3 regions of the Erwinia amylovora genome follow, and region 3 is predicted to be linked to each of the others. Evidence: predicted binding sites of a transcription regulator. Region 3 holds the regulator's gene; each other region holds the start of a gene.

Region 1 (4,326 bases), 550 kb from region 3:
GCACGCAGCGCGTTGACCATAATGGTGCCACCGGGGGTTTCGTAGCAGCCGCGCGACTTAATGCCCACCAGGCGGTTTTCCACGATGTCGATACGGCCCACGCCGTGACGCGCACCAATTGCATTCAGCTTGTCCAGGCAGCCGAACGGGCTTAACGCTTCGCCGTTTACCGCCACGACGCGACCTTTCTCAACGGCAACGGTGACCTGTTCTGGCTGGTCCGGCGCTTCCAGCGGATCGACGGTCCACACCCAGCAGTCTTTGTTCGGGGCGTTCCACGGGCTTTCCAGCACGCCGCCTTCGGTGGAGATATGCCAGGCGTTTTCGTCACGGCTGTAGATTTTTTCCAGCGATGCGGTAGTCGGGATATGACGCTCTTTCAGATAGCCCAGCAGCGCCTCACGCGAGCGCAGATCCCATTCACGCCATGGCGCCACCACTTTCAGCTGTGGCGCCAGCGCGGTGTAAGTGGTTTCGAAACGCACCTGGTCATTCCCTTTGCCGGTTGCACCGTGGCACAGGGCATCGGCTCCCACTTTCAGCGCCAGCTCTACCTGGGCTTTGGCGATAATCGGGCGCGCCATCGACGTACCCAGCAGGTAGGTGCCTTCATACAGGGCACCGGTTTGCAGCACCGGATAAACGTACTCGCTGATGAACTCTTCACGCAGATCCACCACATGGCACTCTGACGCACCGGACTGCAGCGCTTTCTGCTCCACGCCTTCCAGGTCGCCACGCTCCTGGCCGATATCCGCCACGAACGCCACCACTTCGCAGCCGCCATAGTTCTCTTTCAGCCACGGAATGATGGCTGAAGTATCCAGACCGCCGGAGTAAGCCAGCACGATTTTCTTGATGCTTTTGTCTTGCATTGTCTTTTTTCCTTGAATGAATACGTTACTTATTGAGCGAGAATACGGGTGCCAATGGACACGCCGTTAAACAAGTCGGGCAGCCGTTCGGCATGGCGCCAGCTGGCAATATCGACCGGGCGGCCCAGCGTGCGGGCAGCCTCCAGTGCGGCATTCACTTTAACCACCATGCCGTCGGTGATCACCCCTTCGGCAATCAGCTTTTCAGCTTTCCCGGCCGTCATCTCTGCAATACGCTGCTTACTGGCGTCCAGAATTCCGCTCACGTCAGACAGCAGGATCAGGTCGGCGCCCAGAGTAGCAGCCAGCGCCGTAGCGGCCTGATCGGCGTTGACGTTCATCAGCAGGCCATCTTGCGTGATACCGATTGAGCTAACCACCGGCAGAAAGCCGGCAGCCAGCAGGGTGTTTATCAGGCGCGGCGTACCCGGTTTCGCCAGGCCAACGTGCCCCAGTTCATCGTCGAAGCGCTCCACATTGACGCTGCCGCCATCACCAAGACACAGGCCGACCGCATCGATACCGTGTTTTTTCGACCACGCCAGCAGGGTTTTGTTGGCCGTTCCGGCCAGCGCGCCGGTGATCACGTCAATCTGATCGGCAGGCGTCACGCGCAAGCCGTTTTTCTTTTTCACCGGAAGCGACAGTTTGCTCATCAGTTCATCGACCAGGCAGCCGCCACCGTGAACAATCAGCAAAGGCCGCTGATGCGTGCTACGGTAGCTTACCAGCGCAGTAAAAAGACGCGCCAGCGCCTCTTCGCTGTCCAGCAAAACACCACCTAACTTGATAATTAACGGGTTGGTCATAAAGTCGCTCTCTGTCAATCACTGCGCTGCGGGATGCCGAAGCGTTGGTGCAACCGCCGGCGGGTAAGAGAGAATTATCGGTTCCCATTCGCCCGCCGCTATTGTATTTTTATTCACTATTAATGCATGAATATTGATACTATCCTAACGCAAGGACTGTCAACAGTGAAGACAAAATTACCCAATTTTATTGAGATTTACCGCCAGTTGATTGCAACGCCATCAATCAGTGCTACCGACAGCGCGCTCGATCAAAGCAATGAAACTTTAATCAATTTGCTCGGCGGCTGGTTCCGCGATCTTGGCTTCAGCGTTGAGGTACAGCCGGTTCCCGGCACGCGCAATAAATTCAATATGCTGGCCAGGAGCGGACAGGGTGCCGGCGGCCTGCTGCTGGCGGGCCATACCGACACCGTTCCCTTTGACGATGGCCGCTGGACGCGCGATCCCTTCACGCTTAACGAGCATGACAATAAGCTGTACGGACTCGGCACCGCCGATATGAAAGGTTTCTTCGCCTTTATTTTAGACACGCTGCGTGATGTTGACCTGTCTGCGCTGAAAAAACCGCTGTACGTTCTGGCCACCGCCGACGAAGAAACGACGATGGCCGGTGCGAAATTCTTCTCTGAATCCACCGCTCTGCGCCCGGACTGCGCCATCATTGGCGAACCAACCTCGCTAAAACCGGTGCGCGCGCATAAAGGCCATATCTCAAACGTCATCCGTATTCAGGGGCAGTCCGGCCACTCCAGCGATCCGGGCCGCGGCGTCAACGCCATTGAACTGATGCACGAATCCATCACCCGGTTAACGGGGCTGCGCAACACGCTGAAAGAGCGCTACCATCACGCGGGTTTTGCCATTCCTTACCCAACGATGAATTTTGGCCACATTCACGGCGGGGATGCGGCCAACCGTATCTGCGCCTGCTGCGAACTGCATATGGATATTCGGCCGCTGCCGGGCCTGACGCTAAGCGATCTCGACGGGCTGCTGAATGAGGCGCTGGCTCCGGTCAGCGCGCGCTGGCCGGGCCGTCTGACCGTTGGCGAGCTGCACCCGCCCATTCCGGGCTACGAGTGTCCGCGTGACCACCAGCTGGTGCAGGTGGTTGAAAAACTGCTGGGTTGCGAAACCGAGGTGGTGAACTATTGCACCGAGGCGCCGTTTATTCAGCAAATCTGCCCAACGCTGGTGTTAGGCCCGGGATCGATCGACCAGGCGCATCAGCCGGATGAATTTATCGATACCGCCTTTATCAAGCCAACGCGGGAATTAATTGCTCAGGTGGTGCACCACTTTTGCCATCATTAGGTCACGTCCGGGGGATTCAACTGTAAAAACAGCCAGTTGCCCCCGATTTAGATTATTCCTGGTAATTAGAATAATTAATCTCACTATCGCGCCGTTAAATGCTATAAATTTCTTGGACTTAGCCGCACCATACGACGTACCCAAGCCAATTGACGGACGGGGCTTTACGTGGCTAGATAACAGTCTCCGTCAGGGTGAAAAACGCGATAAATACCAGAAAGGGTGTCAGGGGTCATATGAACGAACAATATTCCGCAATGCGAAGTAATGTCAGTATGCTCGGCAAACTGCTCGGGGATACGATTAAGGATGCGCTGGGAGAGAACATCCTCGACCGGGTAGAAACCATTCGTCAACTCTCTAAGTCATCTCGTGCGGGTAATGACGCTCACCGTCAGCAACTGCTTTCCACGCTGCAAAATCTGTCTAACGATGAGCTGTTGCCGGTTGCGCGCGCTTTCAGCCAGTTTCTGAATCTGACCAACGTTGCCGAGCAGTACCACACCATTTCGCCTAACGGCGAGGGCGCAAAGAACCCGGAACTGCTGGCGAAGACTTTTCAGCGCCTGAAGCAGCAGCCGGGCCTGACCGAAGCTGCCGTTCATGAAGCACTTGGGTCCCTGTCGCTGGAGCTGGTGCTGACCGCGCACCCGACTGAAATTACGCGCCGTACCCTGATCCACAAGCTGGTGGAAGTGAACAGCTGCCTTAAGCAGCTGGACCACAATGACCTGTCAGACTACGAGCATGCACAGATCATGCGCCGCCTGCGTCAGCTGGTGGCTCAGGCGTGGCATACCGACGAAATCCGTAAATACCGTCCTTCACCGATCGATGAGGCCAAATGGGGCTTCGCGGTGGTGGAAAACAGCCTGTGGGAAGGTGTCCCTCAGTTCCTGCGCGAGCTGAACGAGCAGGTGGAAGCCGCTTTTGGTTACACCCTGCCGGTCGACTTTGTCCCGGTGCAGTTTACCTCATGGATGGGAGGCGACCGTGACGGCAACCCGAACGTCACCGCCGATATCACCCGCCACGTCCTGCAACTTAGCCGCTGGAAAGCGACCGACCTGTTCCTGCGCGATATCGCGGTACTGATTTCCGAGCTGTCGATGTCCGAGTGTACGCCGGAAGTGCGCGCACTGTGTGGCAACCCGGAAGCGCTGGAGCCGTACCGCGAGATCATGAAAAACCTGCGTAGCCAGCTGAACGGCACTCAGGCTTATCTGGCTGCCTGCCTGCAGGGCGAACGTGTAGCGCGCCCTGCCAACCTGCTGATCTCTAACGAACAGCTGTGGGCCCCGCTGTATACCTGCTACCAGTCATTG
Region 2 (4,326 bases), 1.3 Mb from region 3:
ACCGTAACATCAAAGCGAAAATAAATCGTGACGGCATCTGGATTGAGAAGCTGGAGCATAATCCCGGCCGCTACATCCCTGCCGAGCTGCGCCAGCAGGGCGAAGGCGACGTGGTGCGGGTTGACCTCAACCGTCCAATGACTGAGATCCTTGCCCAGCTTTCTGAATACCCGGTCTCAACCCGCCTGTCGCTTAGCGGCACCATTATCGTTGGTCGCGACATTGCTCACGCGAAGCTGAAAGAGCGGATTGACAAGGGCGAAGGGCTGCCACAGTACATCAAAGACCATCCGGTGTACTACGCCGGCCCGGCAAAAACCCCTGAGGGTTACGCGTCAGGATCTCTCGGCCCGACAACAGCAGGCCGAATGGACTCTTACGTTGACCAGCTACAGGCGAATGGCGGCAGCATGATCATGCTGGCAAAAGGCAATCGCAGTCAGCAGGTTACGGATGCCTGCCTGAAGCACGGCGGTTTCTACCTGGGCAGTATCGGCGGCCCGGCTGCCGTGCTGGCGCAGCAAAGCATTAAGAGCCTGGAGTGCGTGGCGTATCCCGAACTGGGAATGGAAGCCATATGGAAGATTGAAGTTGACAACTTCCCGGCCTTTATTCTGGTCGATGATAAAGGCAATGATTTCTTCCAGCGCATCCAGCAGACCTCGTGCGGTAAGTGCGTGAAGTAACCTTTACTGCTTTTATTTCCCCGGGTGCAGGCATCATGCTGCATCCTTGAAATAAGCAGAGCAGCAGGCCCGGAACCAGAATGGCCAGCCATGGTGAGATGGCTGGCCTTAATGACCGCTTCAGCTCCTTCCAGCTTTGCGATCTGCAGGCCAATATTGTGATCGCTGCCAGCTATTGACTTGCGCCTTTCTGATTTAGCCTCAGGTCAACCTTAATGGCCGGGAGGGATGTCAACCCGTCGGGCACGGACAACGCTACCGCTACGACAAGCTGTTTGCCTCGTCACAGAGGAACAGGACCTTTCCGATTAAGATGCTCGATTGGGCCAACGCTTGATCACCTTCAGGATAATGAATTGGTGTAAAACATGGATATCCCTGTCCATACTGGCACCGCGGATGGCGAGTTTTCAGGCATTTGCTTCATCAGACGGCTTCGGCTGCTTATGAGGTACAACCGGCTGTTATCCTATCAGCCCGCCGGTGCTGGACATCACTAACGACACCCGGGACAACCTGTGACGCCTCGCCAGCAAGAAAAAACAGCTCGACCTGCACACGATGCTGGTGAGGGATTTAACCGAACAACGTTACGCCGACTGGTTGCAGGATAAAGATTTAATTCGCTTTGTTGCTCACCCCTTGGTGGCACCAGCCTTTGACGATGTACAGCTGAACCACTTTGACTGGTCAGGAGCACAGGCAGCAACGGGCTATCGCTGCCCGCGACTTGAGGAGGTTGTCACCCGTCTGAGCCAAAAAGATGGCGACAGCCACGCGTTAAACTGCCCTGGCGAGTTCTTCCGCACCACATCGGTGAGGGTAAGCCTGTGGGCAGAAACCGGGGGCAACGGTGCGCTGGACAGCGTGGTGAAGGACGACCGCCCGCGCGGGCAACCCGATCGTCAGCATTATTACCGGCAGATCATTGTTAATAATAAAGCTGAAACCGCAGATCAAAGCTACGCGTTATACCGTGCCGTCATGTGTTATGCCCCGTCAGGATATCATGCCTGCGGCGGCAATGAAGTCAGCATAGCGCAGCGACAACGCTGGTTCAGTCAGTTGAAAAATGATTATCCAGGCAGTATATGGGCAAAAAAACTCAAATATTATTGGTGATCTGCCTTACTGGCGCACCGTACTGCTCACCGGCGCGCGCTTCAGCAGGTCAATGCCGGGGATTATCAGGCATTCTGGCTTTGGTCCGGAGTAAAACCCGGGGCAGAGATGCGTGCTGCCCGCACCGTTTATCTGCATCAGGGAGACGGGGTGCCCCGCCGGGGGCAAATAAAGTTCGAACCCCTTGGGTTGCCGGTTAGCCACTTAAATTTTCCGCAAATCTGGTTAACCGTACGTATCAACACGCTGGACATAGCCGATGAGATGTTGATGCGTATCATACGCCTGATGCAGCGCTGGCGACTGGGCGGAAATCATGTCATCGGCCTGCAAATCGATTTCGATGCCGCTACCTGGCGGCTCGAAGGCTACGGGCAATTTTTACAGCGGTTGAGAAACTTGATGCCTGCTGAATATGCGCTGGGGGTAACCGGCCTGCCGGACTGGGCTAAAACCGGTCATCTTGCCACGCTGAATGCCCTGCCGATCGTGAGCTGGTTGTGACCCGGGACGGCATACGGTGCCGAATTACGCCGATGACTTTCCAGCGCTGGCCAGACTGCGCATTCCCTTTCGACTGGGCGTTGTGCAGCACGGCCTGTGGCGGCAGCAGGACGAACAGCGTCTGGTCGCCTCCCCCTGGTATCGCGGCGTTGTCGCCTTTATGCTTCATTCTCGTCAACAGCCATTTCACGCCTTAAAAAATCGGGATCACGCGCGGTGAGGCGCTTACGCCTCTGGCAAGAAATGACTTTTTATGCAAAAAAAACAGATAATCAGTCATTATTTATTTACCCCGCGACCTAAATCTCGCATAATCTGATGCACTGTTTTTAATTACTCAAGGCTTAAACCGTAATGAGTCAGAAATATCGCGTGTTTATCGACGGCCAGGCAGGCACGACCGGATTGCAGATCCAGAAACGATTAGCCCGTCACCCTCAGATTGAAATGCTACAGATTGATGAAGCACAGCGCAAAGATGCCGCCGCCCGTCAGGCGCTGATGAAACAGGCTGATGTCAGTATCCTTTGCCTGCCGGATGCCGCGGCGCGGGAAGCGGTAGCGCTGGCCGACGAGGTGGGTGCACGCGTGCTGGATGCCAGTTCCGCTCACCGGGTGGATGCCGGCTGGGTATACGGCCTGCCAGAGCTTGCTCCTGAACAACGTGATAAAATCAGCGGCGCCAGCCATGTATCTAACCCGGGCTGTTATGCTACGGGGGCTATTGCCCTGCTGGCGCCACTGATTCGAAATGGTCTGTTGAAGCCAGACTGCCAGCTGGCAATCAACGCGATTTCCGGTTACAGCGGCGGCGGCAAGCAGATGATCGAGCGGTATTGCCAGGCGGGCACCGGTTATGCTGCTTACGGTCTGGACTTTGATCATAAACATATTAAAGAGATTAAGGCGTGGAGCGGTCTGAGTAGCCGGCCCATTTTACAACCTGCGGTCGGTGACTACGCACAGGGCATGCTGGTGTTCATCCCTTTAAATGGCATTGACAGCGAGCCGTTACAGCAGGCGCTGGCAGACTATTACGCCGGCCAACTGTTTATTAAGGTCAATCCCCTGAACGCCATGGATGAGCACAGCGCGCCCTATCTGCTGCCGGAAGCGCTGAATAATACCAATCAATTAGAGCTGTTCGTCTTCAGCCACCCACAGCAGCGTCAGTGCATTTTAGCATCACGGCTGGATAACCTGGGTAAAGGGGCTTCGGGTGCCGCCGTGCAGAACCTGAACCTGATGCTCGGTCTGGCAGAAGAGACCTGCGTTAACCTCTGAAGGGTTATGCGGGGGCCCTGGTCGTCCCCGCCGGCCTGTCGTCTTATTACCCCGCCGCGCTACTCCTGCGCCAATGAGCAACAGCGACTGACAACGCTGAAAAAGTGTCTCTGAAGTCAAATCACTCGTCCGGGCCGCCATTTCAGCCTGAGTCACCCTACTAAAGGTCGCAAAATCCCTCCCTGATTCACACTTTGTCGTTCCCACGACGTCCGATTGCCACAGATGGTTTAAGGTTCTGTATATGCTTAATAACATTCAAAACCGACATATAAATGGAGAGTACCCGATGAGAATACCTTCCAGGCATCAATTGCATATTCCCCTTTTTGCCCCTCTGCTGCTGGCTGGCGCATTAGTGGCCAGCTGTGCCGTCCAGGCGCAAGAAGGTCAGCAGCTTTTCAATAATCACCTTCAGCCGCCCGATGTACGGCTGGGGCCACTGTTTGCTGCGGTGCAGGCGGCAAACCTCTATCCCGACCAGAAAACCTTTGCCGATGCCGTCCCCAATAACGATCCAACATTAATTCTTAGCGACTGGCAGATGCAGAAAATGCAGCAGAATTTCGATCTTAAGCATTTCATAGCCGCCAATTTTACCCTGCCCGTCACTGGTGAAACTTATGTTTCACCGCCTGGCCAAAGCCTGCGTGCTCATATTAATGCCCTGTGGCCGATACTCACACGCTCATCACAGGCGAAAAATCAGTGGGATTCACTACTGCCCTTG
Region 3 (4,326 bases):
CAGTATCAGCCGCCGCGAGGGAGAGGTGCTGAATGCTGACCCGATCGTGAAGATGCGTTCGGCAGAAACGCGGCATGCGTTGGTGAATGGGATACGTACTTTTGTGGCAACCGCCGTGGGCTCACTGTTCTGGCTGTGGACCGGCTGGACTTCGGGCAGTGGCGCAATGGTGATGCTGGCCGTTGTTACCTCGTTGGCCATGCGTATGCCTAACCCGTTGATGGTCGCTAAAGATTTCCTCTACGGCATGATCGTCGCCATCCCGCTGGGATCGCTTTACTACATGGTGGTGATGCCGAATACCCAGCAAAGTATGCTGCTTTTATGTATCGCGCTGGGGCTGATCGCCTTTATCAGCGGTCTTCTTATCCAGCGGCGTCAAATTGGTGCTCTGGGCGCGCTGGTGGGCACTATCAATATCCTGACGCTGGACAACCCGATGCAGTTCGAAGTCAGCCCGTTTCTGGATAATGCCCTGGGCCAGGCGATCGGCTGTTTTGTCGCGCTGCTGGTTATTCTGCTTATCCGCGATACCTCTAAGGCGCGTGTCGGGCGCATTTTGCTCAATCGCTTTATGTATGCCGCCGTATCAGCGATGACCACGAATACCGTGCGGCGCAAAGAAAACCATCTGCCTGCCCTTTACCAGCAGTTGTTTATGCTGATGAACAGCTTCCCAGGCGATATCAATAAGTACCGGCTGGCGCTGACGCTGATCATCGCACACCAGCGACTGCGTGCTGCCGACGTGCCGATCAACCCCGATCTGTCAGCGTTCCATCAGCAGCTGCGCCACACGGCCGACCGGGTGATCTCGGCAGGCAGCGATGCAAAGAGACGTGATGACTTTGCGCGCCTGCTGGGCGAGTTCGACATTTACCAGCAAAAGCTACAGCAGTATCAGGCCGCGCAAAGCGTGACTGAACCCGTTGCGCGTCTGGCGATGGTATTAAAGAAATATCAGCAAACGCTGATCGAGGTTTGAGTTCTTCCGCGCCTGGCAGAGAAGCCGTAACAGGATGCGGGGCCCCCCTCCGTGTGTTCCGTCTGGCTTGCACATTTCTGCTCCGCCCGGCAGTGAGAACAAACAAAAGCCCCGGCGTACGGGGCTAAAGTGATATTCCACCAGGTTTACAGCAACAGATGGACGAGCAATGGCAGCAAAATACCGGCGCTGATGCACCGCTTGAGGGTTGGTTATTTGTAAAGCTCGGCCGTGGCGTGATAGTTACCATCGGTACGCGCTTCGATTACGCGGTAAGACGTTGCACCCTGGCGATCCGCTTTTTGTGAAAGCTGGTGGCGGATTTCCATCGGCGTACCGTCGATCCCGCTAACGCTGACGGTGCCTACCGGCTGTAGATTCTGGCGGTTGACCTGCTCGCTGGTGACCAGATCCGCCGCGCCGGCAGCGAATGAAAGAACAGAAGCAAGACTTAAGGCAACAATTGTGAAGGTCGTTTTCATGATGACTCCAGAGTAGTTATTGCACGGTAATCTAAAGGGATGAAAAACAATTTTTTATACCTGGGATTACCGCATAGCTTTAATGATTGATTCTTTAGATTACCGCTTAGCTTATTGATAAAGTTCGGCGGTCGCGTGCCAGTTACCGTTTTGGTAGTTTTCAATAACACGGTAGGCGCTGGCGCCCTTTTCACGGGCTTTATCATTCAGCGCCTGACGGATATCCATTGGCGATCCGCTAACTCCACTAACGCTGACTATTCCGATCGATTGCAGGCCTTTCGTCTGGTCCGAATTGACAGACTGAGCGGCGAATGCGCCAAATGACAGGGTAGAAAGCAGGCCAAAGGCCGCGATAGTGGTTTTGATGTACATGAGATTTCCCTCGTCAACGATTGTTAACTTTTGATTGTTTTGATCTGCATCACGGAAACAAGTATAGATCTAATAACGTAAAAAATTAATAGCAGGCTAATAATATTAAAGTGTTTTACAGGCGTGAGGCGGTGTTTTTAATGACGTCTGGTTATCAAAAACGCCTGTTTTTTGCGCATTTTCGCCAAAAAGTATTAAAAAACAGTATGTCAGGATAATTTATCTATTTGTGCGCTTATTTGCGGTAGATCACATTGTCAAAGAGGTGAAAGGCAGGCTTTAGTATGAAGGGCAGTCGTTTCAGCCAGCAGCATATGCCGGCGGCGATAATTCGGATGTCGCAAAGAGAGCAGGGCCGCTGACTGGCCCGGAAATTACCGGAGAATGGCTACCGTCGCCGGGTTGATGCCAGAACATTGCCGACAGCGAATTGTTTGCCGATCGCTCCGGCTTATGCAGCGCGGTACGATGGCGGGCGACAGAGGAGCGGAAGGTTTAAAGTTCCTGTTCGAACAGCACCAGGATGGCATCATGCAGCTGCTTTACGCTAAAGGAACGCGCCGGAGTGATAAAAATGGTGTCATCGCCTGCAATGGTGCCGAGAATGCCTTCCGCTTTGCCCAGCGAGTCCAGCAGGCGAGCAATCAGCTGCGCTGCCCCCGGACTGGTGTGGATCACCACCAGCGCGTCGTTGAAGTCGATATCCAGTACCAGGTTCTTCAGTGGGCTGGTGGTGGTAGGTACGCCAAGCCCGGCGGGTAAGCAGTAAACCATTTCCATTTTAGCGTTGCGTGTACGCACCGCACCGAATTTTGTCAGCATACGCGACACTTTCGACTGATTAATGTTCTCGAATCCTTCATCCTGCAGGGCAATGACGATTTCACCCTGTGAGCTGAACTTTTCCTCTTTCAGTAAGGCTTTAAACGCCTTAATCAGGTCTTCTTGTCTTGATGAGTTACGCATAGGTTACCGATAAAATGGGTTATTCAGCCATCCCCTCAGTGGGATTTTACATTATTATGCAATTAAATGAATTTTTATGCAAATTGCAAATGTGGCATTGGCTCACTCACTCACCGCACGGCGGCGCAGTCTAACAAATTTTGCCGGGAAAAAGAATTTGCCGACTCTGTGCATTGGCGCGCAGAAAGTGAACGGATTGTTATAATGTGATGGTTGTTCTGGTTAGCGCTAAGGGTGTAATGTAACGCCGAATCACGGTAATACCCTGAATATCTGGAGCTGACGCTGGGTTGGCCGCCTGAGTTTATCTCCCGCTCGCTTAGCGTTAACAAAGCGCGGTGAGGCTCACTATTCGCCGATTTGCGTACACTTCAGTTGTCTCATAGCGGGCTTACCGGGGTTCCCCGGCACGCAAAATGCTTAAAATATAATAAGGAGTATAGGATGAAAGTTGCAGTTCTCGGTGCAGCGGGTGGTATTGGCCAGGCTCTTGCCCTGCTGCTAAAAACCCAGCTTCCGGCAGGTTCAGAACTCTCTCTGTACGACATCGCACCCGTTACCCCAGGTGTTGCGGTTGACTTAAGCCACATCCCAACTTCGGTCAAAATTACAGGCTTCAGTGGTGAAGATGCGACCCCGGCGCTGAAAGGTGCTGACGTGGTGCTGATTTCAGCTGGCGTTGCGCGTAAACCGGGTATGGATCGTTCTGACCTGTTTAACGTCAATGCCGGTATTGTGCGCAATTTAATTGAGCAGGTCGCTGCCACCAGCCCTGAAGCGCTGATTGGTATCATCACTAACCCGGTCAACACCACGGTGGCCATCGCGGCGGAAGTCCTGAAAAAAGCCGGCGTCTATGACAGGAATAAACTTTTTGGCATCACTACGCTGGATATCATCCGCGCCAATACGTTCGTTGCCGCATTGAAAGGTCTACAGCCTGAAGCGCTGAATGTCCCGGTTATCGGCGGTCACTCAGGCGTGACCATTCTGCCGTTGCTGTCACAGATCCCGGGGGTCCGCCTCAGTGAGCAGGAGGTATCTGACCTGACTAAACGCATCCAGAATGCGGGTACCGAAGTGGTGGAGGCGAAAGCTGGCGGTGGCTCGGCCACGCTGTCAATGGGCCAGGCTGCGGCGCGGTTTGGTCTGTCGCTGGTACGCGCGCTGAAAGGTGAAAGCAACGTCGTTGAATGTGCCTACGTCGAAGGAGACGGAGAACATGCGCGTTTCTTCTCGCAGCCGCTGCTGTTGGGTAAGAATGGCATTGTTGAGCGTCGTCCTGTCGGAAAACTCAGTGCGTTTGAACAACAGGCACTGACCCACATGCTTGATACGTTGAAAAAAGATATTACGCTCGGTGAAGAGTTCGTTAAGTAGCCTTTTGCGTTCTCTGCCCCATCGCCGGATGGGGCAGGTGCAGCCAGGTTACCGGCTCTGATTTTCTTCCGGGTACTCTTGTACCGTTACGGGTAACGTCAGCTTTTTCTCATTGCGACTGACTTCCACGTTGATGAC

The links. Region 3 encodes ArgR, which controls arginine synthesis, uptake and breakdown. Its sites were predicted from a motif close to ANTGAATAAAAATACANT; they were not measured.
Region 1: argE (acetylornithine deacetylase) is a predicted target of ArgR. The motif match lies at 1,785-1,802, and genes of this name have one in related genera.
Region 2: argC (N-acetyl-gamma-glutamyl-phosphate reductase) is a predicted target of ArgR. The motif match lies at 2,555-2,572, and genes of this name have one in related genera.

The regions. Positions count from the first base shown of each region.
Region 1 is NZ_CP066796.1:3,606,456-3,610,781, forward strand. Features, by position in the region: gene JGC47_RS16435 (argininosuccinate synthase) at 1-875, opposite strand, end outside; gene argB (acetylglutamate kinase) at 905-1,684, opposite strand; gene argE (acetylornithine deacetylase) at 1,850-3,001, shown strand; gene ppc (phosphoenolpyruvate carboxylase) at 3,238-4,326, shown strand, end outside.
Region 2 is NZ_CP066796.1:1,618,109-1,622,434, reverse strand. Features, by position in the region: gene fumA (class I fumarate hydratase FumA) at 1-686, shown strand, start outside; gene JGC47_RS07580 (hypothetical protein) at 1,254-1,808, shown strand; gene JGC47_RS17605 (DUF3142 domain-containing protein) at 1,917-2,312, shown strand; gene JGC47_RS17600 (hypothetical protein) at 2,329-2,532, shown strand; gene argC (N-acetyl-gamma-glutamyl-phosphate reductase) at 2,667-3,596, shown strand; gene treA (alpha,alpha-trehalase TreA) at 3,886-4,326, shown strand, end outside.
Region 3 is NZ_CP066796.1:352,833-357,158, forward strand. Features, by position in the region: gene aaeB (p-hydroxybenzoic acid efflux pump subunit AaeB) at 1-985, shown strand, start outside; gene yhcN (peroxide/acid stress response protein YhcN) at 1,198-1,467, opposite strand; gene yhcN (peroxide/acid stress response protein YhcN) at 1,579-1,842, opposite strand; gene argR (transcriptional regulator ArgR) at 2,338-2,808, opposite strand; gene mdh (malate dehydrogenase) at 3,253-4,188, shown strand; gene degS (outer membrane-stress sensor serine endopeptidase DegS) at 4,237-4,326, opposite strand, start outside.